2 linked regions of the Sphaerotilus microaerophilus genome follow. The protein of the gene in region 2 binds, or shares a complex with, the protein of the main gene of each other region. Links are inferred from orthologs where the notes say so. Each region holds a gene or a part of one and is shown on either strand. Other genes may lie near its edges.

Region 1 (14,683 bases), 1.3 Mb from region 2 along the record:
GGACTTGATGCCCTTGATGCGCGCCGCTTCGGCGGAGATGGCGTTGTCGAAGGCCAGCGGGCCGTCCAGCACGCCGCCAACGATCTGGCCGCGGTCGGCCATCTTGCACAGCGCGGCGGCGTCGAGCGTGGAGGCGATCTTCGGCGTCACGGTTTCCACCGCCGACAGGATGGCCACCTTCGGCGTGGCCACGCCCAGCGCGCGCGCCAGGTCGATGGCGTTGCTGATGATGTCGGCCTTCTCTTCCAGCGTCGGCACGATGTTGATCGCCGCGTCGGTGATCAGCACCGGCTTCGGGTAGGCCGGGATGTCGAAGCGGAAGACGTGCGAGATGCGGCGCTTGGTGCGCATCTTCGGTTCGGCGATCACCGCGTGCATCAGCTCGTCGGTGTGCAGGCTGCCCTTGATGAGCATCTCGGCGGTGCCCTCGGCGGCCAGTGCGACGGCGCGCTGCGCCGCGGCATGGCTGTGCTCCACCGACTCGATGTGCACACCGGTCAGGTCGATGCCCAGTTCAGCGGCCACGGCGCGGATGCGCGTCTCCGGGCCGATCAGGATCGGCACGATCAGGCCACGGTCGGCCGCGGCCATCGCGCCGGCCAGCGAAGTGGCGTCGCAGGGGTGCACCACCGCGCAGGCCACCGGGCGGGCCACGCCTTCGGGCGAGGCGGCGGCGATGTCGGCGGCCCAGCCGTCCACCCAGGTGGCCAGGCGGGCGTCGGGGTCGAACAGGTGCAGCGTGGGCAGCGTCGTGAGCGGGCGGCGCACGCGCTGGGTCGGGGCGCGCACCAGGGCCTCGCCGCTCACCACGGTGGCGCCCTTCTGGTTGACGACGCGGCAGTCCAGCGTCAGTTGCTTGCGCTCGGGGTCGCGGGCGGTGACGACGGCCTCGACCTCCAGCGTATCGCCAGCGCGCACCGGCAGGTGGAAGTGCAGCACCTGGCCTTCGTAGATCGTGCCCGGGCCGGGGAAGCGCGTGCCCAGCAGCGAGGAGATCAGCGCGCCGGCCCACATGCCGTGGGCAATCGGGCCGTGGAAGCGCGAGGCGTTGGCGTACTCCGCATCGATGTGCGCCGGGTTGACGTCGCCCGACACCAGCGCGAAGCTCATGATGTCGTCCTGGGTCAGCGTGCGCGTCAGGGAGGCGCGTGCGCCGACCGGCATCTCGTCGAAGGTCCGGTTGGTGATGAAGTGCTCGTCGGCAAGGCCGTGCAGGTCGGGGGCGTTCATGGGTCGAGTGTCCTACCTGGAGATGACAGCGGAGGCCAGGTCCCCCGGCGCGCGCCGCAGTGCTGCGACACGGCAACTTCGAGCCTAGACCCACATCCGGACGGTGAAGCGGCCAACAAGAACCCCTTCGTCTTCCATATGCGGGTTTACCCGAGTACCGCAAGCATGCCAGCGCGGGGACTGCTTTCTCGTGACCACCGGGGTGCTTTGGTGGCTGAATTGATGAGCATCAATCCGCCGTGTTGGCCGCAGGTCGAAAGCGTTCGCAATTCACTGGGCCCTGCCTGGTCCCCTGGCCAGATCAGATCTTGCGCCCGGACTTGAGCTGGTCGGGATTGGGGGCCGGCCGCACCAGTGCGCCCTGGCTGTCGAAGCAGCCGCTTTCCGCCGTACCGGGAAAGGCCTTGACGAGGCGTGCGCGCATGTCCGCATCGTCGGCGAACACCGTCATCCACACGCTGAAGAAGCCGCGCGCCTGCGCCAGCTTCACGATCATGCGGCGCAGCGGCTCCAGCTGCGGCTGGGCCCGCAGTTCGGCGCGGGCCTCGCTGGCCTCCAGCCAGGCCTGCATGCGCTGGCTCACGCGGTCCAGTGCCACCTGCGCCTCGTTGCTGCTGCTGCTGGCGGTGGCGGCCTTGTCCAGCCCGACCAGCGCCAGCAGCGCCTGGGCCTTGCGGGTGCGCGCAGCGGTGAGTTTCGGCGCCACCTGCACCCGCCCATCGGCGGTGTACAGGAAGGCCGCGGCGGTGTTGTCCCGGTCCGGCAGCAGCAGCTCGGCCAGCACGGCGTCCCGGTCGCCCTTGGTCGAGTTGCAGTTCACGCAGCCCAGCAGGTAGTTGGTCCAGCGCCCGATCAGCCCGGCGTAGGGCGCCAGCGCCTTGGGCTGGATGTGCTCGACGGCGAGATTGGTCGGGATCGGCCGCTCGCAGTAGCTGCAGTACAGGCCCATGCGCGCCACCAGTGGTGCCAGTGCGGCGGTGTAGGGGCTGTAATCCTCGGTCTGCGGTGAGGGGCCGCGGCGCACGGGTCGCATCGTCGTCTTGCCTCCCGTGCTTCAGCGACCGAGCCGCGCCACCCGCTTCATCTCCAGGAAGGCCTGGAAGGCGGGGTTGTCGGCGAACGGTGCCAGCTGGCTCTGCAGCGCCTCCTCGTAGGCGGCCAGCCGTTCGGCCGGCGCGGCCTTGGCGCGCTCCAGCGTGGCGAGGTACTCGCGCGCCGCACCGCGCATGGCGCCGTAGCGGGCGCCGGTGGCGGGCTGGTCCACGCCCATCAGGCCGCTGGCGATCTCCTCGATCGACAGGTTGCCGAGTTCCGCGGTCGGCTGGCCCGCCAGCATCATCAGCTCATGCCCGCCGCGCAGCGACTGCACGATGAAGGGCGAGTCGCTCGCCGCGACGAACTGCAGGGCCGGGAAGTGCGCGCGCAGCAGGTCGGCCACGCCGCGCTGCGCACGCGGGTGCAGGTGCAGCTCCAGTTCGTCGATCAGCACCAGCCCGGGCGTGCCCGCCAGTGCGCTCGGGCCAAGGGAGGGGTTGAGCGCCAGGGCACGCTGCGCCAGGTCGGCCACCAGCGCGGCCAGCGCCAGGCTGCCGTGGCCGAGCCCGGCGAATGCCAGCGGCGTGCCGCTGCTGCGCTCGATCAGCAGTTCGCTGCGTCGGTGGTCGCGCTTCAGCCCGGTGATGTCGGGTCGGGTCAGCTGCAGCGCCGCCAGCACTGCAGCATCGACCCCCGCAGCGACGGCCTTGGCCGCTGCGGTGGCCCGGGCAGGGCGCAACGCCAGCACCCACGGTGCCAGGGCGGCGGCGTCCAGCCGGGCATCGAGGGCATCGGGGGCCGGTCGGAAGCGCTCTGCCGCGGTGCTCGGCGCGACGGTGGGCTTCGCGCGGGACCGGGCTGCGACGGGGCTGAAGCGCTCCGACCCGTAGCCGACGATGAGCGGCAGTGTCGGCTCCGCCTCGGCTGCCCCGGCTGCCCCGGCTGCCCCGGCGGCTCGGGTGCCGAACACGCCCCGCACCCGGTTGCGCAGCTCGGCGAGTCCGTCCGGTGCGCCCCGTGTGCCGGTGGCGGGTGCTCCGGCCTGGCGCGACCAAGCCAGCAACGGGCCGCCGAGCAGCTCGCCATGCACCTCGATGACCGGCCTGGCTGCCCGGCTGCGCGTGCCGCCGGCCGCCGCGGTGTCCGCATCGCCCAGGGGGCGCAGGTCCGCGCCGCGGGGCAGGCCCAGCCACACCGCCGCTGCGGCGCTGGCCAGCGCGGCGAGCACGCTGCTCTTGCCGGCGCCGGGCGGGCCGATCACGACGTTGAACTGCGGCGCGAGGTTGAACTCGCGGCGCGCGCCGATGGCGCGGAAGTCCTGCAGGGCGAGGTGGGCGAGGCGCATGGCGACCCATTCTGGCGCAGCGATGGCGGATCCTCGGCGCCGCTTGTGTAACCGGCCTGTCGTGCAAACTTGCCGCTGCGCCCTCAGCGTGACATCCTGCCCGGGTGGAACTTTCCGGAGCAGCGAGATGATCTATCTGCGCATGGCCGTCAGCCTGGCGGCATTGTTGTTCGCGGGGTTCCTGGGCTACCGCTGGGGAGCATCGGGTCTGGAGGAAGCGCGTGCGCAGCTCGCGGCGATCGCCCGGACGGCCGACGAGGCCAAGGCGGCGCAGGTGGCCTCCCAGCAGCGCCTGGATGCGCAGATGAAGGCGCAGGCCGACGAGCACGCCGCCCGGCTGAAGGCGCAGGCGGAGGGCTTCGAGGCACAGAAGGCCGAGTTGAGCGCCAGCCTCGGCAAGGTGAGCGAGCGGCTCAAGGTGGTGGACAGCCAGCGCCAGGGCAACAGCGCCCGGCTGGCGCAGCTGCAGGCAGGGATGGCGACCGCCACCGGCGCTCAACTCGCTGAACTGACGCAGCTCAAGGACGAGCTGGAACGCAAGGACCGCCAGATGGCCCGGCAGCAGGCGGGCCTGAGCTGCCTGGCGACCCCCGTGCCGGCCGAGGAGCTGGCGACACTGAACCGGGTGCTGGCCCCGGCCCTGCCAGGAGGGACGCCATGAGGACCGACCTGCCCATGCACCGCCATGTGAACCGCGCCATGAACCGCGCCATGAACCGCCACGCGACGCGCGCGGGCTGCCGGCCGGCACCGTGGTTGCTGCCGGTGCTGTTGCTGCCCTTGTGGGGGTGCTCGACCACCTATGTGCCGGTGGTCACCCCGCCCCTGAAGTGCGAGACACCTGCCGCGCTGCGGCAGGGCTGCGCCGCACCGACGCTGCTCAAGGAAGGCAGCACCTACGGCGAGTTGCTTGGCGCCTACTTGCAGGACCGCCAGGCCCTGCAACGCTGTGCCTTGCAGCACGAGGCGCTGAAGCAGGCGGTGGCCACCTGCGAGGCGGAGATCGAGCGACACAACGCCGAACTGGTGAAGCTCAACGACGCCGCATCGCAGAAGAAGCCTTGACAGATCACGACCCCGATTGAGGCGGCCTATTGCACCGGTGTGACCAACGGCCAATCTGGCAGATTTGATCGAGCCGGGGGTTCTGCGTACATTGGATCGAGCCCGTGCAGGGGGTGCACGGGAGCGTTGGCCGATGTTCGCTGCTTGCCCAGGAGGAAACCATCCATGTCACCCGCATTTCTCGAAGCCCTACCGTTCGTGCTCCGTTGGGAGGGCGGCTACGTCAACCACCCCAGTGACCCGGGGGGCGCCACCAACAAGGGCGTGACGCAGAAGGTCTACGACGCCTGGCGGGCGAGGAATGGCAAGCTGCCGCAGAGCGTGAAGCTGCTCGCCGACGAGGAGATGCATGCGATCTACGAGAGTGGCTACTGGCTGCCCCCGCGCTGTGACCGGCTGGCCGATGCGCTCGACCTGGTGCAGTTCGACACCGCGGTGAACATGGGTGTGGGCCGGGCGGTGAGGTTCCTGCAGACCGCGGTGGGCGCGACACCGGATGGCGATTTCGGGCCTGGAACCGAAAGATGTGTTTCCAGTTGTGATCCCGGTGACGCGCTGGTGAAGTACTGCGACACGCGCGAGGCCTACTACCGCCGGCTGGTGGAGAACAAGCCGTCGCTGGGGGTCTTCCTGAAGGGCTGGCTGAACCGGCTGAACGCGCTGCGCAAGGCAGCCGGGCTGCCGGGCTACGAGTCGGCGCGGGAGATGGATCTCGGCGAGCTGGGGTACATCGCCAGGGTGCCTGACCTGGGTGAAGACGAGAGCTACGACATCTGACGGCCGCACCGGGCGCCCGCCCGGTGCCGGCCTGTACCCAGCAAAGGGGGGAGGATGGCCATCCTCACACAGCCAGCCACGGGCGCTGCCTCGCAGGGGCACGATCCGTCGGTGTCGATCTCACCCCTGGACGAGGCGGCGACGTTGGTCCGGCAACTGTCCGGCAGCGCGTCCGAGGCGCAGGCGGCGCTGCCACGCGCCAAGGCGCTGGTGCAGACCTTGCGCGACGAGCGTGACTTCGCGGCGATGGGCCGGCTGGCCGAGGCGGTGAGCCGGGTCGATCCCGCTGACGCGCGCAACCGCCGCCTCTACGCGCAGTGCCTGATCGACACCGGCCAGGCCAGCGTGGCGCTCGATGTGCTGCAACGGCTGCGCGAGCGCCTGGACCCCGCGGACCCGGAGGCCGCCGAGGTCGCGGGCCTGCAGGGACGGGCGCACAAGCAAATCCACTTCGACGCGACCGACCGCAGCAGCCCGACTGCACAGGCGGCGCTGGCCGCCGCGATCGAGGCCTATCGGGCGCCCTACGAGGCCGACCCGAGCAGGCACACCTGGCACGGCGTCAACCTGCTGGCCTTGCTGAGCCGGGCTCGGCGACTGGGGCGCGACGACCTGGCCCCCGAGCTCGACCCGGCCGATGTCGCCCTGGAACTGGTGAGCGCGCTGAGGGCCATCCCCGAGGACCGGCGTGACGTCTGGTACCAGCCGACCCTGGCCGAGGCGACGCTGGGCCTGAGCCTGGGCACCGGCGACCTCCGCAAGGTGGAGGCGCAGTTGCGCGCCTACGTGACCGCCCCCGGCGTGCAGGCCTTTCAGCTCGCCAGCACGCTGCGCCAGTTCTGCGAGGTCTGGGGCCTGGAGGACCTGGCGGGCGACGGGAAGGGCACCGGCCTGGCCGGGCCGGAGGCCGTGGCGCGCGCGCGGGCGCTGGTCGACATCCTGCGCGCACGCCTGCTGCAACTGCCCGGTGGCGCGCTGGAGTTGCCCGTGCGGCCCGGGCCGGTGGCCGCTGCGGAGACATCGACATCAACGTCGCCTTCGACATCGGCACCTGCGGCGGCACCTGTGGAGGCGGTGCCCGCGGCGGCTCAGCTCGAAGCGGTGCTGGGGCCCGAAGGCCCCAAGACCTACGCCTGGTGGCGCGCCGGGGTCGACGCGGCCCGCTCGGTGGGCGCGGTACGGCAGCGGCTGGGCCAGCGCCTGGGCACCTGCTTCCTGGTGCGGGCTGTCGACTTTGGCCTGCAGCCTGCGGACGAACTGCTGGTGCTGACCAACTTCCACGTCGTCAACCCGGCGGGGGAGGGCGGTGCGCTGGAGCCCGAGATGGCCGAGGTGGTGTTCGAGGCGGCGGATCCGGGCCGCATGTACCCCGTGGCCGAAGTCCTGTGGTGTTCGCCGGTCGATACCCATGACGCCTGCCTGCTGCGCCTGGCCAAGCCGGTGACCGGCATCGCGCCGCTGCCGCTGTCCACGACCCTGCCGCCCCGGCCGGCGGTCTGGAGCGAGGAGGCGTGGCGGATGACACGCGCGCGCCGCACGGAGCCAAACGCGCCAGCGACGGTCGCCACCCCGGCGGACCCGGCCGCGGCAGCGGCCAGCCCGCCACCGCCGGCGGCACGGGTCTACATCATCGGCCACCCCGCGGGCCGGGAGCTGTCGATTTCCTTCCAGGACAACGAGTTGCTGGACCACGAGGGCGAACCAGGCGGCCAGCCTGGCAAGCCGGGCGTCTGCAAGCTGCACTACTGCACCCCGACCGAGCCGGGCAACTCGGGCAGCCCGGTGTTCGATGACCGCAGCTGGCGCGTCGTCGCCCTGCACCATGCCGGTGGCCAGCGTGGCCTGCGCCGGTTGAACGGCATCGGCGGCACCTATGGTGCCAACGAGGGTCTGGGCATGGCGGCACTGTTGCAGGCGGCGCGCAGCGAACTGGCCACCGCCCCGGCGGGGTGAATTGGCCGGGGGCACGGCCCGAGCGTGGGACAATCATCCTTGTGAAGCAGACCAGACCGCCGCTGGTGCCGGATCCGAAAGGTGGCACTGGAGGAAGGTCCGGACTGCACAGAGCGGCGTAGCAGCTAACGGCTGTCCACCGTGAGGTGAGGATCAGAGCAACAGAGACGAGCCGATTCAGTTCGGGTGAAACGGGCAATCTCTACGCGCAGCAACACCAAATAGGCCAGTGATGCGCCGCTTCGGCGGCGTGAGAGTGCGGCTCGCACGAGCTGGCGGGTAGGTGGCACCGAGCCGGGTGGGCGACCCCCGGCCCAGATGAATGGCGGTCACGCGAGGGCAACCTCGCGCACAGAATCCGGCCTATCGGTCTGCTTCACACTTTTCGCTCCCTCCTGCCGGAGGGGCTTGGCCCCGTCATGGTCGGCACGTTGCGGCGGCCAGCGGCTCAGCACGACGCACCGATGTCCAACACCTCCTCTTCGAGTCACCCCGATGCCGCACCGCCGCGCCCGGTGGCCCCGGTGATCGCGGCGAATGCCGTCGCCGCAGCGGTGAATCCCCACCTGGACGGCCGCGCCATCCTCACGCTGCTGCTGTGCTGCGCGCTCTGGGGCCTGAACCAGGTGGCGATCAAGGCGGTGCTGCCGGAGGTGCCATCGCTGGTGCAGTTCAGCGTGCGCAGCGTGCTGGCCTTTGCGCTCGTGCTGGGCTGGATGGGCTGGCGCGGCATCCGCTGGCGCGAGCACCGCCACACCTTGGCGCCCGGCCTGCTGGCGGGCCTGCTCTTCGCGGTGGAGTTCGCGCTGGTCTTCGTCGGGCTGCAGTACACCACTGCGGCACGCTCGGTGGTCTTCATCAACACGTCGCCCTTCGTGGTGGCGCTGGTGCTGGCGGCCGTGCTGCCCGCCGAGCGGCTGCGGCCGCTGCAGATGGCGGGGCTGCTGCTGGCCTTTGCGGCGATCGCCTGGGCCTTTGGCGACGGGCTGAGCACGGCGGGCGACGGCCGTGCCTGGCTGGGCGACCTGCTGGTGCTGGGCGCGGCGCTGCTGTGGGGGCTGACGACGGTGACGATCCGCCTGAGCAGCCTGCGCGCGGCACCCTTCGAGCTGACGCTGGCCTACCAGCTCGGCATGGCGGCCCTGCTGGCGCCGCTGGGGGCTTGGCTGGCCGGGCAATCGATGCCGGCACAGTGGAGCCTGCTCGCACTGGGCTCGCTGTTCTACCAGGCGGTCATCGTCACCTTTGCCAGCTACCTGCTCTGGTTCTGGCTGCTGACGCGCTACGCCGCCACCAAGGTGCAGGCCTTCGTCTTCCTCTCGCCGGTGTTCGGTACGCTGTTCGCCGGGCTGCTGCTGGGCGAGCCGCTGACCGCTGCGCTGCTGGCGGCCCTGGCCGGGGTGGCATTGGGACTGACGCTGCTGAATCGGCGCTGAGCGGGCTTTGGCCTGGAGGGTAGCTACCCCGGAATGACGCCGTAGACCCGCTCGGGTGGGATGCGCGGCAGCTGCCGGCGGTCCTCGACGACGCCGGTCACCGCGAACTCGGCCTGCGCCGTGTCCCGCACGGTGGTGGTGGTGACCGGCTGCCCGGCGCTGTTGGTGATGGCGGCTACGCGCGGCTTGGTGGGCGCCGCGCTGCGGTGGGTGACCACGGCGATCTCGCCGCTCCTGAGCGTCACCAGCTCGCCCGGCGGGTACAGGCCGAGCGCCTTGACCAGCCCGACGGCCAGTGCGCTGCCACGTTCTTCCTGGAACAGCTGCTTGGCGGCGAGCTGGATCGGCATCGCGGCGCGGATCGCGCGGGCGCTGATCTTGGCCGTGAAGACGTCCGCCAACTGCAGCGCATGGGCGCTGTCGCAAATCTGCGTGAGGCGCCTCGGGTAGCCGCTGCCGTCGGGGCGCTCGTGGTGCTCCAGCACCGTCTGCAGCCACTTTGCATCGGTCACCCCGGCGGCGCGCAGCAGCCGCACGGACTGCTCGGGGTGCTCGGCGATCGCCTTGCGCTGGCGCGTGGTGGGTGGTTCTGCCTGCTGCGCCATCTGTGCTTGCAGTTCCAGCGTGGAGATGTTCATCGTCAGCGCGGCGAGCACCTGCAGGCGGCGCCGGGTGGTGTCCCAGCCGAGCTGGCGACCGAGCAGGTCGAGCACGGTCGCGGCATGCAGCGCATGCTGCAGTGCGTACAGTGCAAAGCGCACATCGTGTTGGCGCACCATCATGAACAGGGCGACGTCGGTGTCGCGCTCGACCAGTGCCTCGAAGCGCTCGGCCAACAGCACCAGCTCGTCACGGGCGGGGCGGCCCGCCAGCACGAGGCGCAGTGTTGCGTCGAGCTTCCAGATGAGCTGCTCCCACTGGTCGAACAGCGACAGCGACCGCCGCGACGACGGCACCAGGCTGTCACGCACCTGGCGGGTCTGCCGTTCAGCGCGCACCGCCAGGGCCACCGAGCGCTGTACCCAGGCCCCGCGCGCGATCAGCATTTCCAGCTGGGTTTGACTCACCAGCACATGGCCTTCGGCCAGCAGGCGCCGGTCCTGGGTGTCGTGTACGTGGAACGGCAGCGGTTGGCCGACCTCCAGCAGGTCGACCACCTCGGCCAGGGAGAGCCGTTCGGAGCGCTCGGTATGCTGGGACGGGGTCATTCGCTGGCGGCGCAGCCCTGCAGCCCGGCCGGCGCCGGCTCGGCTGGCCCGTCTGCGGCGCCGTTCATGGCACCCTCATCCCGGCGCGGTCCGCGCATGCTGCCACGCAGGAAGCGGTTGTGCGGGTTGTTGCGCGGCAGGTAGCGGGCCAGCTCGGTGAGCGCCAGCTGGTAGACCTCGCGCTTGAACTCGATCACCACGTCCAGCGGCACCCAGTAGTCGTGCCAACGCCAGGCGTCGAACTCCGGGTGGTCGGAGGCGCGCAGGTTCATGTCGCAGTCACGCCCCGTCAGCTGCAGCAGGAACCAGATCTGCTTCTGGCCCCGGTAGTGGCCGCGTGCATCGCGGCGGATGAAGTGCTCGGGCACGGTGTAGCGCAGCCAGTCGCGGGTGCGGGCGATGATGCGCACGTGCTCGGGCAGCAGCCCCACCTCCTCGTGCAACTCTCGGAACATGGCCTGCTCGGGCGACTCACCGTGCTTGATGCCGCCTTGCGGAAACTGCCAGGAGTGGGTGCGTATGCGTTTGCCCCAGAAAACCTGGTTCCGATGGTTGAGCAGGACGATGCCGACGTTGGGCCGGAAGCCTTCTCGGTCGAGCATAATCAAACCCCAAATTTCAAGTTGAAATCATTATTGCACCGGGGCGCCGTGGCGCACCCCCGCGGATCTCCCGAGTCCCGGCGCATGATTTCAACCCCGTGTCGCCCCCTCGGCACGCTGCCCGTTCGAACCCCCTCCATGAGAGCCTCCCAGTTTTTCATTTCCACCCTGAAGGAAGCCCCGGCCGACGCCGAAGTGGCCAGCCACAAGCTGATGATGCGAGCCGGCATGATCAAGCGGCTGGGCGCAGGCATCTACAACTACATGCCGATGGGCCTGCGGGTCATCCGCAAAGTGGAGGCCATCATCCGCGAGGAGATGAACCGCGCCGGTGCGGTCGAGTTGCTGATGCCGGTGGTGCAGCCGGCCGAGCTGTGGCAGGAGACCGGGCGCTTCGAGAAGATGGGCCCCGAGCTGCTGCGCGTGAAGGACCGGCATGACCGCGACTTCATCATCCAGCCGACCTCCGAGGAGGTGGTGACCGACATCGCCCGCCAGGAGCTGCGCTCGTACAAGCAGCTGCCGAAGAATTTCTATCACATCCAGACCAAGTTCCGCGACGAGCGCCGCCCGCGCTTCGGCGTGATGCGCGGGCGTGAGTTCACGATGAAGGACGCCTACTCCTTCGACCGTGACGCCGCGGGCGCCACCCGGAGCTACGAGTCGATGTTCGCCGCGTACAAGCGCATCTTCGACCGCTTCGGGCTGGAATACCGCGCGGTGGCCGCCGACACCGGCGCGATCGGCGGGGACCTGAGCCACGAGTTCCAGGTGATCGCCGACACGGGTGAGGACGCGATCGTCTACTGCCCGACCAGCGACTACGCCGCCAACATCGAGCTGGCCGAGGCTGTGGCGCCCGCCGCGCCGCGCGCGGCGGCGGCCGAGGCACTGGTCAAGGCGCCCACGCCGGGCAAGAGCACCTGCGCCGCGGTGGCGGAGCTGCTCGGCCTGCCGCTGTCGCGCACGGTCAAGTCGCTGGTGCTGGCCACCGACGAGTGGAACGATGAGGGTGATCTGGTCAAGAGCACTGTCTGGCTGTTGCTGGTGCGGGGCGACCACGAGATGAACGAGATCAAGGTCGGCAAGGTCGAGGGCCTGAAGAGCGGCTTCCGCTTCGCCACCGCGGCCGAAATCGACGCGCACTTCGGCTGCAAGCCGGGCTACCTGGGCCCGATCGGCCTGAAGCAGCCGCTGAAGATCGTGGCGGACCGCACCGTGGCCGCCATGAGCGATTTCGTCTGCGGCGCCAACGATGAGGACTTCCACTTCACCGGCGTCAACTGGGGCCGCGACCTGCCCGAGCCGGACGTGGTGGCCGACATCCGCAACATCGTCGCCGGTGATCCGTCGCCCGATGGTCAGGGCGTGCTCGCCATCCAGCGCGGCATCGAGGTGGGCCATGTGTTCTACCTTGGCACCAAGTACTCGAAGGCGATGAACGCCACCTTCCTGGACGAGACCGGCAAGCCGGCTCTGTTCGAGATGGGCTGCTACGGCATCGGCGTCACCCGCATCCTGGGTGCGGCGATCGAGCAGAACCACGACGCACGCGGCATCATCTGGCCGGACGCGATGGCGCCCTTCACGCTGGCGGTCTGCCCCATCGGTGCGGACCGCTCAGCGGCCGTGAAGGCCGCCGCGCAGGCGCTGTACGACGAGCTGGACGCCGCTGGCATCGACGTGATCCTCGACGACCGCGGCGAGCGCCCGGGTGCGATGTTTGCCGACTGGGAGCTGATCGGCGTGCCGCACCGCGTGGTGATCTCCGATCGCGGGCTCAAGGAAGGCCAGCTGGAGTACCAGGGCCGCCGCGACGAGGCGGCCACCAAGGTGCCCGCCGGCGAGGTCGCCGCCTTCGTGAAGGGCCGCCTGAAGGCATGATCCCGACGCGCCGGGCGCTGCTGCTGGCTGCGGGTGGCGTCGCCCTGGGGGGCTGGCACGGCGCGTTGCGGGCCGGCTCCCAGGTCGAGGAGCCGCTGGCCGATTCGGTGCGTTCGGCGCTGTCCGCGGCGGTGGCCGACAGCGGGGCGCCGCCGAAGCTGGAGTTTCGCCACATCGACGAGCGCCTGGCCTACCTGCGCTGGCTGGGGGCGATGAGCCCGCGGCTGGCCAAGCGCAAGCCGGAATTCAACGTCCGCCGCGAGTTCCTGGAAACGGTCTGGTACGAGGCGCGCCGCGCCGGGCTGGAGCCGGCGCTGGTGCTCGGGCTGGTGGAGGTGGAGAGCGGCTTTCGCAAGTACGCCATCTCCAGCGCCGGGGCACGCGGCTACATGCAGGTGATGCCCTTCTGGGCGCGCACCATCGGTGATGGCGACGCCAGCCGGCTCTTCCACCTGCAGACCAACCTGCGCTTTGGCTGCGTGATCCTGCGCCATTACCTGGACCGCGAGCGCGGTGACCTCTTCCTGGCGCTGGGACGCTACAACGGCAGCCGGGGGCAGGCGCCCTATCCGACCATGGTGTTGGGGGCGCGCCGTCGCTGGGAGTTCAAGGACGGGCCGACCGACGCGGTGCCCTCCGCTGCCGCCACGCCGTCGGCGCCAGCCTCAGGTCGCTGAGCCGGGCGCCGTGAGGCGACGCCCGGTTGGACTTCAGAGCCCGCGCCACTCCCGCGGGGTCGCCTGGCCGATGCCGGCCACCTGCAGCACTCGCTCGACCGTCTCGTCGACCAGTTCGGCGATGCTCTGCGGCCGGTGGTAGAAGGCCGGCAGCGGCGGAAAAACGATGCCGCCCATCTCCGTCACCGCCGTCATGTTGCGCAGGTGGGCGAGGTTGAAGGGCGTCTCACGCACCATCAGCACCAGCCGGCGGCGCTCCTTCAGGGTCACATCGGCAGCGCGGGTGAGCAGGTTGTCACCCATCCCGTGGGCGACGGCGGCCAACGTCTTCATCGTGCAGGGCGCCACCACCATCGCGTCGGTGGCGTAGCTGCCACTGGCGATGCAGGCGCCCACCGCGCCGGGCGAATGGGCCTCGTCGGCCAGGGCTTCCAGCGCCTGGCGATCCAACCCGAGTTCGTGGTGCACGTTGAGCAGGCCAGCCGGGGTGGCGACCAAATGGGTATGCACACCCAGCGCGCGGGCCCGTTCGAGCAGCCGCACGCCATACACCGCGCCCGAGGCACCGGTGATGCCGACGATGAGCCGGGTCATTCCGACCCCTCGGCCCGTCCCATGCCTCAGTCGGCGGCCAGCAGCTGCTGCAGCTCGCCGGCCTGGTACATCTCCATCATGATGTCCGAGCCGCCGACGAACTCGCCCTTGACGTAGAGCTGCGGGATGGTGGGCCAGTTGGCGTAGTCCTTGATGCCCTGGCGGACTTCCTCGTCCTCCAGGACGTTGAAGGTGGTCAGGCTGGACACGCCGCAGGCCTTCAGGATCTGGATGGCGCGGCCGGAGAAACCGCACATCGGGAACTGCGCGGTGCCCTTCATGAAGAGCACGACGGGGTTGGACTTGACGAGGTCGTCGATGCGTTGCTGGACGTCGGAGGTCATGGTCGCTGCGCGGGGGCGCTGGTGTTCAGGAAAGCCGCGAGCTTAAACGCATCCGGGCAGCCGGACGCCGCCTGGGGGCACCGCGGGCCATCTCGACGGCCGCCATGTCGGCTGTTTCAGAACGAATACGAGACACCCACCTGCAGGACCGGGGTCAGGCGCATCGAGCGCCAGCCTTCTTCGGCCTCGCCGTTGCTGCCCAGGCGCAGGCCGGACGAACGGCGCGTCAGCAGGCCCAGATCGGCCGAAAGGCCCCAGCCGCCCCAGCCGTTGCGCAGCGAGGCGGAGGTGTCGTAGCCGAGGCCGAGGTAGGGGGAGGTCCAGTTGCCGTCGTTGCCGGCGACACCGACCGCCGGCTGGGACCAGCCGACACGCACGGCGCTGCTGCCGCGCCCAACCGGCGCCCCGGCCAGGTCGAACTGCCCGCGCACGCCACCGGTCGCGCGCAGGCCCCAGGCAGGCGCGAAGTGGTAATCACCCAGCCACTGCCAGCTCAACCGTGCGGTGACCGGGCTGGCCAGGGTCGGGTCCAG
Region 2 (14,546 bases):
GTGGACGACAAGGTCAGCGATGCCGACCTGGCCGAAGTCGAACGCTCGGCCTGCCCGACCTGCGGCTCCTGCTCGGGCATGTTCACCGCCAACTCGATGAACTGCCTGACCGAGGCGTTGGGCCTGTCCCTGCCCGGCAACGGCACCGTGGTGGCCACCCACGCCGACCGCGAGGCGCTGTTCAAGCGCGCCGGCCGCTTGGCGGTCGAGTTGTGCCAGCGCTACTACGAGGGCAACGACGACTCGGTACTGCCGCGCAGCATCGGCTTCAAGGCCTTCGAGAACGCGATGACGCTGGACATCGCCATGGGCGGTTCGACCAACACCATCCTGCACCTGCTGGCCATCGCCCAGGAAGCCGGCATCGACTTCACGATGGCCGACATCGACCGCCTCTCACGCAGCGTGCCGCAGCTGTGCAAGGTCGCGCCCAACACCAACAAGTACCACATCGAGGACGTGCACCGCGCCGGCGGCATCATGGCCATCCTGGGTGAGCTGGACCGCGCCGGCAAGCTGCACACCGATGTGCCGACCATCCACGCCCCGACGATGAAGGCCGCGCTGGATCAGTGGGACATCGCCCGCGACCCCTCCGAGGCGGTGCAGACCTTCTACATGGCCGGCCCGGCCGGCATCCCCACCCAGGTCGCCTTCAGCCAGGCCACCCGCTGGCCCAGCCTGGACAGCGACCGCGCGGAGGGCTGCATCCGCTCGGCCGACCATGCCTTCTCGCAGGAGGGCGGCCTGGCGGTGCTGCGCGGCAACATCGCCATCGACGGCTGCGTGGTCAAGACCGCCGGTGTGGACGAATCCATCCTGGTGTTCGAAGGCTCGGCCTTCGTGACCGAATCGCAGGACGAAGCCGTGGCCGAGATCCTGGCCGACAAGGTCAAGCCCGGCGACGTGGTCATCGTGCGCTACGAAGGCCCCAAGGGCGGCCCGGGCATGCAGGAAATGCTCTACCCGACCAGCTACATCAAGAGCAAGGGCCTGGGCAAGGCCTGCGCCCTGCTGACCGACGGCCGCTTCTCCGGCGGCACCTCGGGCCTGTCGATCGGCCACTGCTCGCCCGAAGCGGCCGCTGGCGGCACCATCGGCCTGGTGAAGAACGGCGACCGCATCCGCATCGACATCCCCAACCGCTCGATCGACGTGCTGGTCAGCGATGAAGAACTGGCCCGCCGTCGCGCCGAGCAGGACGCCAAGGGCTGGAAGCCCGCGCAAGCACGCCCGCGCAAGGTCAGCGCCGCGCTGAAAGCCTACGCCCTGCTGGCCACCTCGGCCGACAAGGGTGCGGTGCGGGATCTGTCGAAGCTGGAAGACTGATCCGTCCGCCACCGGTTTGTGCAGCGGCCGCCTGCGGGCGGCCGTTTTCACGCTGGCGTCCCACCTTGCGGTCTTGACGGCGGCAGGTTCCGGGCGCATATCCCGGACTGGAGGTGTGCGTCATGGTTTCCGTCCGCCCTGCTGCCGTGGCCGGCAGCTTCTACCCCGCCTCGCCGGCCGTGCTGGCCGGGCAGGTCCAGGCCTGCCTGGCCGAGGTGCCGCCCGTCGCAGTGGAGCCGCCCCGGCCCAAGCTGCTGGTCGTGCCGCACGCCGGTTATGTCTACTCCGGGCCGATCGCCGCGCGCGCCTACGCCCGGCTGCGGCCCTGGGCGGCGCAGATCCGCCGCGTCGTGCTGCTCGGGCCGGTGCACCGGGTGCCGGTGCGGGGGCTGGCGGTGCCGACGGTGGAGGCCTTCGACACGCCGCTGGGCCGGGTGCCGGTCGACCAGGCGGCGCTGGCGCAACTGGCCGATCTGCCGCAGGTGCTGCGCAGCGACCGGGCCCACGCGATGGAGCATTCGCTGGAGGTGCAACTGCCCTTCCTGCAGACGGTGCTGGCGCCGGGCTGGACGCTGCTGCCGCTGGCGGTAGGCGACGCCACGCCCGGCGAAGTGAGCGCGGTGATCGAGCGCCTGTGGGGCGGCGACGAGACGCTGATCCTGCTCAGCAGCGACCTGTCGCACTTCCTGCCCTATGCCGAGGCCCAGGCGCGCGACGAGCGCACGGCCATGCGCATCGCCGAGCTCGCCACCGACCTGAACCCGCACGATGCCTGCGGCGCGCGCGTGCTCAACGGCGCGCTGCTCGCGGCACGCCACCACGGCCTGCGGGCCGAGCGGCTGGACCTGCGCAACTCGGGCGACACGGCTGGCGACCGTAGTCGCGTGGTCGGCTATGCGGCACTGGCCTTCGCGCCGGGCTCGGACCCGTCGACCACCGACATGGAAACCACCACCGACACAACCGACACCATGACCACCGCAGACGACCTCGGCGCCGCCCTGCTCGGCCGCGCCCGCAATGCCATTCGCGCCGAGCTGGGTCTGCCAACCGAGATCGAGCCGCCCCACCCGGCGCTGAGCCAGCCCGGCGCCACCTTCGTGACCCTGCATGACGCGCGGGGTGCGCTGCGCGGCTGCATCGGCAGCCTGCGGGCCTGGCGGACGCTGGAAGAGGACGTGCGTCGCAATGCGGAGGGCGCGGCCTTCCGCGACCCACGCTTCCGCCCGCTCAGCCGCGCCGAATGGCAGGCCGGCCTGCAGGTGGAGGTGTCGCTGCTGGATGCGCCCCAGCCGCTGCCGCGCGTGGGCAGCGAGGCCGAGGCGCTGGCGCTCTTGAAGCCGGGCGTCGACGGCCTGATCTTCCAGTGGCAAGGCCACCGCGCCACCTTCCTGCCCCAAGTCTGGGAGCAACTGCCCGAGCCGGCCGCCTTCCTGGCGGCGCTCAAGCGCAAGGCGGGGCTGGCGGCGGATTTCTGGGCCGATGACATTGAGCTGTCGCGTTACGGGGTGCGCAGCTATGAGTGAACCCCTCGACTCCGTGACGCCGGCGCGCTGGTGGCACCGGCTCGACGACGGCCGCATCCAGTGCGACCTCTGCCCGCGCGACTGCCGGCTGCACGAGGGCCAGCGCGGCCTGTGCTTCGTGCGCGCCCGCCAGGGCGACGCGATGGTGCTGACCACCTACGGGCGCAGCTCGGGCTTCTGCATCGACCCGATCGAGAAGAAGCCGCTGAACCACTTCTACCCCGGCAGCCGGGTGTTCAGCTTCGGCACCGCCGGCTGCAACCTGGCCTGCAAGTTCTGCCAGAACTGGGACATCTCGAAGAGCCGCGAGATGGACCGGCTGATGGACCAGGCCTCGCCGCGGCGCATCGCCGAGGTGGCCGCCGAGACGGGCTGCCGCAGCGTGGCCTTCACCTACAACGACCCGGTGATCTTTGCCGAGTACGCCATGGACGCGGCCGACGCCTGCCACGAGCGCGGCCTCCAGACCGTGGCGGTCACGGCCGGCTACCTGCACGAGGCGCCGCGGCGCGAGTTCTACGCCAAGATGGACGCCGCCAACGTCGACCTCAAGGGCTTCACCGACGCCTTCTACTTCCAGCACACCGGCGCGCACCTGCAGCCGGTGCTGGACGGGCTGGTGCATGTGCGCCACGACACCGCCTGCTGGCTGGAGCTGACCACGCTGCTGATCCCGGGCGCCAACGACAGCAGCGCCGAACTGGAGGCCATGACCCGCTGGGTGCATGACGAACTCGGCCCCGACGTGCCGCTGCACTTCACCGCGTTCCACCCCGACTACCGGATGACGGACGTGCCGGCCACGCCGCCCGCGACGTTGCAGCGGGCCCGCCGCATCGCGCTGGACCAGGGCCTGCGGCACGTCTACACCGGCAACGTGCATGACCTGGCGGGCGGCACCACGGCCTGCCCGGGCTGCCACGCACCGCTGATCGAGCGCGACTGGCACGAGGTGCGCGCCTATCGGCTCGACGCCCAAGGCGCCTGCCCGCACTGCGGCACGGCCCTTGCCGGACGTTTCGGCGCCGGACCGGAGGTGGACCCGATCGGCCGGCGGCGCATCCCGGTGCGCATCCAGCCGCGCTGAGCGGCCGTCACCGCAGCGCCACAGGCTCTGCGCCGCTGCTGGCGTGACCGATCACACGCCAGCCCCTCGCGCTCGGGCCAGGCGCTGCAGCCAGCCGACCTGGCTGCCGACACTCAGGGCTTTCACCCTGCGGATCGGCCCCTGCGGCTGGCCGCTCCAGCCTGCGAGCAACCGACCATGAAGCGACTCCCCCTGTCTCCCCGCACCCTTGGCGTGGCCACCCTGATCGCCCTCGGCAGCACCCTGGGCGGCGGCGCCCAGGCTGGCGAGGTCTACGGCAACCTCGGCTTTCCCGGCGTCGGCCTGGGCTACGCCCACCCGATCAACAGCAGCTTCACCGTGCGGGGCGACTGGATGACGCTCGGCACGCACCGAAAGACGCGGACCGAGGAGGGCATCCTCTACAACGGTGAGCTCAAGGCCAACCGCTTCGGCCTCTTCGCCGACTGGTTCCCCTTTGACGGCACGTTCCGCCTCACCGGTGGCGTGGCCGCCAACAACTACCAGCTCACGCTGGATGCCAGCGGCGCCGGTGGCACCCTGGAAATCGGCGACAAGACGTATGCGACGACGGCCGCAGACGGCATCAACGTGCAGATCAAGTACCCCAAGACCGCGCCCTACCTGGGCATCGGCTGGGGCCACCAGGCCAGCAGCGGCTTCCGCTTCGCCGTCGACATCGGCACGATCTTCGCCAAGGCCACCGTCACCGGCACGCTGCGCGGCCAGCTTGCCAACGAGGCCGACGCCCAGGCCAACCTCGACAAGGAACTGGCCGAGCTGCGCGACGGCGTGGCCAAGGCCAAGTACATCCCGCAGATCACCTTCTCGATCGGCTACAGCTTCTGACCTGACTTGCGCTTGGCGCGCGGGTGGGTGGCGTCGTAGATCTTCGCCAGGTGCTGGAAGTCCAGCCGCGTGTAGACCTGGGTGCTGCTGATCTGGGCGTGGCCCAGCAGCTCCTGCACCGCCCGCAGGTCGCCGCTGGACTGCAGCAGGTGGGACGCAAAGCTGTGCCGCAGCATGTGCGGGTGCACCGCCTGCGGCAGCCCTGCGGCGCGGGCACGCTGCGCCAGGCGGCGACGCAGCTGGCCATCGGTCAGCCGCGTGCCGCGCCGGCTGACGAACAGCGCCGGTTCCTCGACGTGGGCCAGCTCGCCTCGCACCGCCAGCCAGGCCTGCACCGCCCGCACGGCCACCTGGCCGACCGGCACGATGCGGCGCTTGCTGCCCTTGCCCAGCACCTGGGCATCGCCTGCCGCCAGGTCCAGCCAGCCGCGCGCCGCCGCGCTGGCCTGCACGTCCAGCCCCAGCAGCTCGGCCACACGCAGCCCGCAGCCATAGAGCAGTTCGACGATGGCGTGGTCGCGCGCATCGAGCACCGGGTCGCTGTCGTCATCGTGCACCTCGGCCAGCGCCACCGCCTGGTCGACCGGCAGCGCCTTGGGCAGCGGGCGGGCCGCCTTGGGCGGGCGCAGGCCGTCGACCGGGTTGGCCAGGATGCGCCCTTCGCGCCCCAGCCAGCGGTACAGCCCACGCCAGGCCGCCAGGTGGATGGCGATGCTGCGTGGCCCCAGCCCCTGGCCGTGCAGCTGCGCCGCCCAGCGGCGCACGTGGTGGGCACGCACCTCGGTCAGAACGACGGATTGGGCGACGGCAAAGGCTTCGAGCCGCACCAGCGCGTCGTGGTACATCGCCAGCGTGCGCTCGGCCAGGCGGCGCTGCAGCCGCAGGTGATCGAGGAAGGCCTGCGCGTCCCCGCCCAACGGGGTGGCTGCCAGCGCAGCCGGCGCGGGAGGCGGCTCAGGAGCGGGCTCCGGAGCCACCCGGGGCGGGGCCTGCGTACTCACCGCAGCGACCCCTGGTGGCTCAATCTGCCGACGGCAGCAGGCGCGAGGCGGCAGCGCTGGCCAGCTCGCCCACCCGGGTGAGGAACTCGGTGCCCATGTCCACGGCGTAGCGCGTCGGGTCGGGCGAGCCCAGCACCAGCAGGCCGAAGGCCGGCGCTGCAGCGCTGCGGCGCAGCGGGATCAGCGCCAGCGAGGCGGTGGTCTGCGGCGACTCCAGCCACTGCACCGCCTCGAAGGTGGCGTTGGCGCCGCAATAGGGCTGCGTCAGGCTGGAGGCAAAGGCGCGTACATCCTCGCTCACCGCAGCCGCGGCCGGCAGCCCGGCGTAGACCGGTGCCACGTCCCATAGCCGGATGGCGGCCTGGGGGATGAGGAACTGCTCCTGCAGGTCCAGCACCAGCAGGTCGGGCAGGTCGGCCGCATCCTCCACCAGCATCAGCGAGCAGGTCCACTGGTGCAGCCGGTCGGCCAGCGCGGCGTTCTCCTGGCCGTGCCGGATCATGTCCATGATGCGCCGCTCCAGCCCGCGGATGCGCTCGCGCAGCATCTCCATCTGGCGCTGCTGCAGCGAGACCGCGCGCTGGCCGTGCGGATTGGCCAGCTCGACGCTGGCCAGCAGCTGCGCGTGGCGCTCGAAAAAACCCGGCGTGTTGGCCAGGTAGTTGGCGATCTCGTCTTCGGTGATGCCCTGGATGACGCTCATGACACTGCTGCCTTGCTCACCGCCGCGGGCCTGCGAGGGCCGACGCGGCAGGAATGGGAAATAAGTAACAAGCGCGAGGGTACGCCCTCGGCGTGAAAGTCAGGCGCTGAAAAGGCAGGCTCTGGCCACCGAGTGTGAGCGAGGATGAACAAACCGCCGCCAGCGTCGGCACGGCGCACCCCGGCTCGCCACCCACCTCAGGCCCCCGCGACAGGAGCGAGGCAGGCCTCGGGCAGCTCGATCTCACCCTCGAACACCGGCTCGGCCGGCCCTGTCATCCACACCGGCTGGCCCGGGCCGGGCCAGGTGATGGTGAGCAGGCCGCCGCGGGTGTGCACGTCCACCGTCTCGTCGAGCCAGCCCAGGCGGATGCCCGCCACCACCGCGGCGCAGGCGCCCGTGCCGCAGGCCAGCGTCTCGCCGGCGTCGCGTTCGTAGACGCGCAGGCGCACCTCACGGCGCGAGACCACCTGCAGGAAGCCGGCGTTGACCCGGCGCGCAAAGCGCGCGTGGCCCTCGACCAGGGGGCCGATCTCGGCCACCGGCGCGCTGTCCACGTCCTCGACGCGCTGCACCGCATGCGGGTTGCCCATCGACACCGCGGCGATCTCCACGCGCGGCCAGCTCGCCCCCGGCAGCTCCAGCGGCCAGAGCTCGAAGCCGTTGACGAGCCGCGGCGTCAGCCCACTGGGGTCGAAGGGCAGGCGCGCCGGCTCGAACACCGGCTGGTTCATGTCGACGGTGACGCGGCCATCGTCCTGCAGCGTCAACGCCAGGCGGTTGTTGATGGTCTCGACCTGCACCGTGCGCTGCGTCGTCAGGCCCCGATCGTGCACGAAGCGCACGAAGCAGCGCGCGCCGTTGCCGCACTGCTCCACCTCCGCACCGCTGGCGCCATTGAAGATGCGGTAGCGGAAGTCGATGCCCGGCGTGGTGGCGCGCTCGACCACCAGGATCTGGTCCGCGCCGACACCAAAGCGCCGGTCGCCCAGCAGGCGGTAGGCCGCCGGCCCCAGGGGCAGCGGCGCGGCGGTGGCGTCGAGCACGACGAAGTCGTTGCCCGCCCCTTGCATCTTGGTGAATCGCAGGCGCATGGCGGGATTATCCGCGGGTGGGCCGACGCCGGATCAGCCATCCGAGCCGTCGCTGGGCAGCGGGCGGTCGATCACGCTGAACACCGCGCTGGCACGCAGGATGGGGCGCTCACCCGCCACCAGCAGGCACTCGCCAAAGGCCAGCTGGCGGCCGGTCTTGCGCACCGTGACCTGCGCCTGCAGCCAGTCGCCGAGACGCGCAGCGCCGAGGAAATCGCTGCTCAGGCTGGTGGTGACGATGGCGCGGCTGGGGTCGCGGCGCTGCTGGGCGCGGCCCAGATTGACGCCGATGGCGCTGTCCGCAAAGGTCAGCAGCATGCCGCCATGCGGAATGCCGAGGATGTTGGCGTGCTGCTCCTTCAGGCGCAGCCCGAGCGTGAGCGTGCCGTCGCCGACTTCCTGCCAGTAGACCGGACCGAGGGCACCGAAATAGGGCCCGGCGTGGCCGGTGAACAGCGTGAAGCCGGCCGGCGGCTGGCAGGAAGGCAGAGCGGCGGGAGCGGTCATGGGCGATCGGACAGCAGAGGGAGAGGGTGGGGCAGGGGGTCGGCCGGGAGCTGGCCGGGAATCAACGGGGCCTCCAGTGTCAGTGAAAACCCGCGTTCTTGCCGGCGTGGGGCGGTCGTGCAGGCCGGCAGGGGCATGTTCCACTCGGGAGATACCCCGCGGCTGTCACCCTGGCGCTAGCCGGCCGCCGCCGGCACGGCCAGACTGCGCGCCAATCCGCCCGCGTGCCGATGCCTGCGCCTGCACTTGCGATGACGCATGCGCTTGCGCCGACACGGGCGACCCCCTTCGAGGAGCAGAGGATGAGCGACGAGCTGCAGAACGCCTTCAGCGGCACCAAGCCGGTGACCCCCCAGCATGCTTTCGACCAGCAGCGCCTGGTCGATTGGCTGCGCCCGCGCATGCCGGGCCTGGACGGCGAGGTCAGCATCGAGCAGTTCAAGGGCGGCCAGTCCAACCCGACCTACCTGCTGACGGCGCGCTCCTCGGCCGGCGAGCGCCGCTTCGTGATGCGCCGCAAGCCGCCCGGCCAGCTGCTGCCCTCGGCACACGCGGTGGACCGCGAGTTCCGCGTCATCAGCGCGCTGGCCCAGACCGATGTGCCGGTCGCCAAGGCCCATGTGCTCTGCCAGGACCCCGAGGTCATCGGCACCGACTTCTACGTGATGGACCACGTCGACGGCCGCATCTTCTGGGACTCCACCCTGCCGGGCATGACGCCCCCCGAGCGTGGTGCGATCTACGACGAGATGAACCGCGTGATGGCCGCGCTGCACCGGGTCGACCCGGTGGCCATCGGCCTGGGCGACTACGGCCGGCCGGGCAACTACGTGGCCCGCCAGATCGAGCGCTGGACCAAGCAGTACCGGGCCGCCGAGACCGAGCCGATCCCGGCCGCGGACGCGCTGATCGACTGGCTGCCCCGCCACATCCCGCCCGAGGGCGCGAGCCGCATCGTGCACGGCGACTACCGGCTGGACAACGTGATCTTCCACCCCACCGAGCCACGCATCCTCGCGGTGCTGGACTGGGAGCTGTCCACGCTGGGCGACCCGCTGGTGGACTTTGCCTACCACTGCCTGAGCTGGCACATGTCGCCGCTGACCGGGCGCGGCCTGATCGGTCAGGACCTGGCCGCACTCGGCATCCCGACCGAGGCCGAGTACCGCGCTCGCTACCTGGAGCGCACCGGCCGCAGCAGCCCCGTGCCGCAGGCGGACTGGATCGTCTACCTCGTCTTCAACATGTTCCGGCTGGTGGGCATCCTGCAGGGCATCGCCAAGCGCGCGCAGCAGGGCAACGCCTCCAACGCCCGGGCGCTGGAAACCGGCCGGCGCACCCGCCCGCTGGCCGAGCAGGCCTGGGCGCTGGCGCAGACGCTGGGTTGAGCCGGGCCGCCGGGGCGAAGCAAGACCGGCGCCGCCTTAGCATCGGCCATCGCGAACCTGCGATTCGTTCGATCGCGTGGTCGGGCCAATGAGACGCCCGGGCTGCGCCGTGCCGAAGGAGCCCCGATGCCGCGTTTTGCCGCCAACCTCACGCTGATGTACCCCGAGCACGCCTTCCTGGACCGCTTTGCGGCGGCGGCGGCGGATGGCTTCACGGCGGTGGAGTACCTCTTCCCCTACGAGTGGCCGGTGGCAGAACTGGCTGACCGCCTGCGAACGCACGGGCTGGTGCAGCAGCTGTTCAACGCCCCGCCCGGCGACTGGGCCGCTGGCGACCGCGGGCTGGCCTGCCTGCCGCAGCGGCGCGAGGAGTTCCGCCGCGGCCTGGTCGAGCAGGCGCTGCCCTGCGCGCGCGCCCTGGGCTGTCGCCGCCTGCACCTGATGGCCGGCGTCGCGCCCGCCGACATCGCACGCGACACGCTGCGCGCCACCTACCTGGACAACCTGGCCTGGGCCGCCCAGGCCGCCGCGGCCGACGGCGTGGAGCTGCTGATCGAGCCGATCAACCCGCGCGACATGCCGGGCTACTTCCTGAACCGCCAGGACGAGGCGCACGCCATCGTGCAGGAAGTCGGCGCGGCCAACCTGAAGGTGCAGATGGACCTGTACCACTGCCAGATCGTCGAGGGCGATGTGGCCACCAAGCTGCGCCAGTACCTGCCCAGCGGCCGGGTTGGCCACCTGCAGATCGCCGGGGTGCCGGAGCGTCACGAGCCAGACACCGGCGAGCTGAACTACCCCTACCTCTTCGATCTGATCGACGCGCTGGGCTGGACGCAGCCGATCGGCTGCGAGTACCGCCCCCGTGCGGGCACCTCGGCCGGACTGGGCTGGCTGCGCCGCGCCCGGTAGCATCGTCGCCTGCCGGTGTGGCGCCCACGCCAGGCGCCTCAAGCCCTCCCTCCAACCACCCGACCCGCCGCCCATGCGCCCTGCCCCGACCCGCCTTGCAGCCCCCCGCGCGCCCCTGGCCGCCGTTCTGATGACGCTCCTGGCACTGGCCGTCGTGCCGCCGGTGGCCCAGGCCCAGGCCACCGCCGCAGCCACGCCGGCCTCCGCGGCCGCATCGGCACCCGCCGACGGGGTGCGCCCCGAGCTCTTCCCCGTGCTGGCCGGCGCCCAGGACCTGCTCCGGCAGCAGCAGTTCAGCGCCGCCCTGGCCAAGCTCAAGGAGGCCGATGTGCTGGGGGCCAAGTCGCCCTACGAGGCCTTCGTGACCGAGCGGCTGCGCCTGGCCGCGGCCTCCGGCGCCGGCGACGGTGCCGCGGCCGAACGGGCCCACGACGCCCTGATCGCAGGCGGGCGCCTGCCGGCCGCCGACCGGGCCGGGCTGGTGCAGGCCGTGCTGTCGGCCTACTACCGGGCGCAGGACCACCAGCGCTCGATCGATTGGGCCCGGCGGCTGCGCCAGGAGCCCAGCGCCACGCCCGCCCAGCAGTCGCTGGCGCAGCAATGGCTGGCTCAGTCGCTGTACCTGCTCAAGGACTACGCCGGCGCGGCACGCGAGATGCAGGCCGAGCTGAAGGCCGGCGAGGCCGCAGGCCAGGCGCCCGGCGAGGAGCGCCTGCGCCTGCTCGCCAGCGCCCAGGCCCAGCTCAAGGACATGGCGGCCTACCAGGCCACCCTGGAGCGCCTGGTGACGCTGTACCCGAAGAAGACCTACTGGGCGGACCTGGTCGGGCGGGTGGCCTCGCGCGAGGGCTTTGCCGACCGCCTGGTGCTGGACGCCCTGCGGCTCAAGGCCGTGGTCTGCGGCGGCCTGGACGAGACCTCCGACGTGATGACCCTGGCCGAGATGGCGCAGCAGGGCGGCCAGTCGATCGAGGCACGGCGCTGGATCCAGCAGGCCTACGCCAGCGGCCAGTTCGGCAACGGCCCCCAGGCCGCGGCCCAGGCCAAGCTGCGCGACGCCGTCCAGCGCAGCGCCGCCGACGACGAGGCCGCGCTCAAGGGCAAGGGCCCGGCGGTGAAGGAAGCGCTCGCGCAGGCCAGCTGGGGCCAGAGCTACATCGCCGCCGGCCAGACCGAGCGCGGCCTGGCGATGATGGAAGAGGCGCTCGCCAAGGGCAGTCTCAAGCGGCCCGACGAGATCCGCCTGCGCCTGGGTGCCGCCTACGCCCAGGCCGGCCAGGCCGACAAGGCCGTGCGTACCCTGCAGGCGGTGCAGGGCAGCGACGGCAGCGCCGACCTGGCCCGGCTGTGGCTGCTGCACCTGAAGCAGCCGGTCGCGGCGCGCTGAGGGCAGGGCCGGCCGCGGGGGGGCACTCAGTACAGCGACGGCTCGCCCGCAGGGCGGGTCTTGAAGCGCTTGTGCACCCAGAGGTACTGGCTGGGGTTGCGCAGGATCTCGCCCTCGATCCAGCGATTCATGCGCGCGGCGTCGGCCTCGGCGTCCATGCTGGGGAAGTCGGGCCAGGGGTCGAGGAAGCGGATGCGCCAGCCCTGGCCACCGGGCAGCATCTCGCCCACCACCGGCTGCACCACCATGTCGAGCAGCCGGGCCATGCGCGAGGGCGCCAGCAGCGTGGCCGCCGGCACGCCGAAAAAGGGCACGAAGGCCGCGTCCTTCGCGCCAAAGTCCATGTCCGGCAGGTTGAAGAAGGCGTCGCCGCGCTTGATGGCGCGGATCAGCGGCTTGGCGCTGTCCTGCCGGGGAAAGATCTCGGCATTGCCGAAGCGCAGCCGGCCGGCGCGCATCGCCGCGTCGAACACCGGGTTGCTCTGCGCCTGGTAGATCGAGCCGGCGCGGCGGTTCTGGTTGAGCAGGATGCCCACGCCCGCCACGTCCAGCGCCAGGAAGTGCGGCGCCAGCCACATCACCGGGCGCTCGCTGCGCTCGGCCAGCTTCACATCGCCTTCGACGTGGATGAGCCGCTCCAGGCGCTCGCGCGGCGCCCACCAGAGCAGGCCGCGCTCCAGGAAGCTGCGCCCCAGCCAGCCGAAGTGCGCCCGTGCAATGGCCTCGCGCTCGGCCGGGCTGCGCCCGGGCAGGCAGAGCGCCAGGTTGCGCAGCGCCACCCGGCGGCGCGAACTGCCCAGCCGCCACAGCAGCGCACCCAGCCCATGGCCAAGCCGGTCGAGCCAGCTCAGCGGCAGCCAGTGCAGCAGCCACAGCAGGCCCAGCACCGCACGGGAGGCCGCCGCGGTGGCCGCAGCCCTGGCGCGTTGGCGCCACGGCGCCTTGGAAGTGTCCCCGCTCATGGATGGCGTTTTTGTCTCTGTTTTGGTTCGAAGGAAGGACCAGCGCTCAGTCTGCCCCATCGGCCGGCACCTCGGCCTGGGGACGCGGCTGCTTGTAGCGGTGGTAGCCCCAGAGGTACTGGTCCGGGCGGGCCAGGATGAGGCCTTCCATCGCCCGGTTCACCACCGCCGCGGCCCGCCGGGCCACCTCTTCGGCATCCTGCCCCCCGGCGGGATCGGCCGGGGTGCCGGGCATCGGCTCGGCCGGCACCGAGACGCGGATCACGTAGCCGCGCCCACCCGGCAGCCGCTCGGCGGCAAAGAGCAGCCAGGCCGCGCCGGTCTGCTGCACCAGGCGCGAGGCCAGCGTCATCGTGTAGGCCTCGCGGCCGAAGAAGGGCGCCCACACCCCCATGCCCTGCGGCGGCACCTGGTCGGGCAGCAGGCCCACCGTGCCGCCCTTGCGCAGGGCGCGGATCATCTGCCGCACCCCCGTCAGGTTGGCAGGGGCCGTGAGCAGCCCGGGCCGGTTGCGCGACTGCGCCACCAGCTCGCGCAGCGCCGGCTGGCGCGAGGGCCGGTACAGCGCGGTGATCGGGCTCATAGCCCCCCAGCGCTCGGCATAGGCCTGCGCAATCACCTCGAAGCAGCCCAGGTGCGGCGTGAGCATCAGCAGCCCGCGGCCCTCGGCCAGCGCGGCCTCGACGTGCTCGGCCCCGTCCCAGCGCACCCAACCGCCCAGCGGCTGGTCGTGCGGGCGGCACCACAGCCAAGGCAGTTCGGCCACCATGCGCCCCGCCGAGGCCACGGCGCCGCGCGCACGGGCCCAGTCCAGCCCGGCCTGGGCCACGTTGGCGCGCAGGCGCTGGCGGTAGGGGGGCGAACCCCAGAAGGCCAGCCAGCCCAACAAAGTGCCCACACGGTGCAAAAGTGCCAGCGGAAGGCGTGCCGCCAGTCTGAAAAGGGTCGGGATCACAGGTCTAGAATTCCGGACATCGCCGAGTTAAGGAACAACTTGCGGGGCGACGGGCCAGCGATCCACGGGTCACCGGCACGCATCCACCCTCCCGGGAGGATGAACGAAATACCGCTAAAGCGTTCGCCGCTGTCTCCGAACCGAACCCCGAAGACCCAGGCGAACCGCCGAAGTCCTTGTGTTCAACCTCAGGAGTTTATTTAAGTGGCGAACGATTTCCTCTTCACCTCGGAATCCGTTTCCGAAGGGCACCCCGACAAGGTCGCGGACCAGATCTCCGACTCGATCCTCGATGCCATCCTGGCGCAGGACCCGCTCTCGCGCGTGGCCGCCGAAACGCTGACCAACACCGGCCTGGTCGTGCTGGCCGGTGAGATCACCACCCAGGCCAACGTCGACTACATCCAGGTCGCGCGCGACACCATCAAGCGCATCGGCTACGACAACACCGAGTACGGCATCGACTACAAGGGCTGCGCCGTGCTCGTGGCCTACGACAAGCAGAGCAACGACATTGCCCAGGGCGTGGACCGCGCCAGCGACGACTACCTGAACATCGGCGCCGGCGACCAGGGCCTGATGTTCGGCTACGCCTGCGACGAGACGCCCGAGCTGATGCCCGCGCCGATCTACTACGCGCACCGCCTGGTCGAGCGCCAGGCCCAGTTGCGCAAGGACGGCCGCCTGCCCTTCCTGCGCCCGGACGCCAAGAGCCAGGTGACGATGCGCTACGTCGACGGCAAGCCGCACTCGATCGACACCGTGGTGCTCTCCACCCAGCACGCACCGGACCAGTCCGAGACCGCGACCCAGATGAAGGCCAGCTTCACCGAAGCCATCATCGAG

The links.
Region 1: the proteins of dapF (region 2) and NGK70_RS06270 are in contact, whole or in part, in a solved structure (PDB 5YGU), measured with the Escherichia coli proteins. The link is inferred for Sphaerotilus microaerophilus from one-to-one orthologs.

What each region holds. Positions count from the first base shown.
Region 1 is NZ_AP025730.1:1,408,661-1,423,343, forward strand. The notes cover bases 8,849-11,766. They hold NGK70_RS06270 (RNA pyrophosphohydrolase), read right to left. Parts: upstream 10,652-11,766; coding sequence 10,046-10,651; downstream 8,849-10,045. Other genes in these bases: NGK70_RS06265 (HD-GYP domain-containing protein), read right to left, coding at 8,865-10,049; NGK70_RS06275 (proline--tRNA ligase), read left to right, coding at 10,790-11,766. In the rest of the region: NGK70_RS06220 (bifunctional enoyl-CoA hydratase/phosphate acetyltransferase), read right to left, coding at 1-1,230; NGK70_RS06225 (HNH endonuclease), read right to left, coding at 1,532-2,263; NGK70_RS06230 (AAA family ATPase), read right to left, coding at 2,285-3,610; NGK70_RS06235 (hypothetical protein), read left to right, coding at 3,738-4,271; Rz1-like lysis system protein LysC, read left to right, coding at 4,268-4,675; NGK70_RS06245 (glycoside hydrolase family 108 protein), read left to right, coding at 4,841-5,452; NGK70_RS06250 (S1 family peptidase), read left to right, coding at 5,564-7,405; NGK70_RS06260 (DMT family transporter), read left to right, coding at 7,870-8,841; more of NGK70_RS06275, read left to right, coding at 11,767-12,535; NGK70_RS06280 (lytic transglycosylase domain-containing protein), read left to right, coding at 12,532-13,212; NGK70_RS06285 (UbiX family flavin prenyltransferase), read right to left, coding at 13,246-13,806; grxD (Grx4 family monothiol glutaredoxin), read right to left, coding at 13,833-14,150; NGK70_RS06295 (hypothetical protein), read right to left, coding at 14,267-14,683. UniProt on the Escherichia coli protein: Master regulator of 5'-end-dependent mRNA decay.
Region 2 is NZ_AP025730.1:128,370-142,915, forward strand. What follows is about bases 5,642-8,422. They hold dapF (diaminopimelate epimerase), read right to left. Parts: upstream 7,590-8,422; coding sequence 6,693-7,589; downstream 5,642-6,692. Other genes in these bases: NGK70_RS00610 (tyrosine recombinase XerC), read right to left, coding at 5,642-5,723; NGK70_RS00615 (DUF484 family protein), read right to left, coding at 5,812-6,495; NGK70_RS00625 (PaaI family thioesterase), read right to left, coding at 7,623-8,096; NGK70_RS00630 (phosphotransferase), read left to right, coding at 8,399-8,422. Outside these bases: ilvD (dihydroxy-acid dehydratase), read left to right, coding at 1-1,329; amrB (AmmeMemoRadiSam system protein B), read left to right, coding at 1,452-2,855; amrS (AmmeMemoRadiSam system radical SAM enzyme), read left to right, coding at 2,848-3,942; NGK70_RS00605 (hypothetical protein), read left to right, coding at 4,120-4,791; more of NGK70_RS00610, read right to left, coding at 4,779-5,641; more of NGK70_RS00630, read left to right, coding at 8,423-9,484; otnI (2-oxo-tetronate isomerase), read left to right, coding at 9,611-10,396; NGK70_RS00640 (tol-pal system YbgF family protein), read left to right, coding at 10,470-11,783; NGK70_RS00645 (LpxL/LpxP family acyltransferase), read right to left, coding at 11,810-12,745; NGK70_RS00650 (lysophospholipid acyltransferase family protein), read right to left, coding at 12,792-13,697; metK (methionine adenosyltransferase), read left to right, coding at 13,905-14,546. UniProt on the Escherichia coli protein: Involved in the succinylase branch of the L-lysine biosynthesis and in the biosynthesis of the pentapeptide incorporated in the peptidoglycan moiety. Catalyzes the stereoinversion of LL-2,6-diaminopimelate (L,L-DAP) to meso-diaminopimelate (meso-DAP).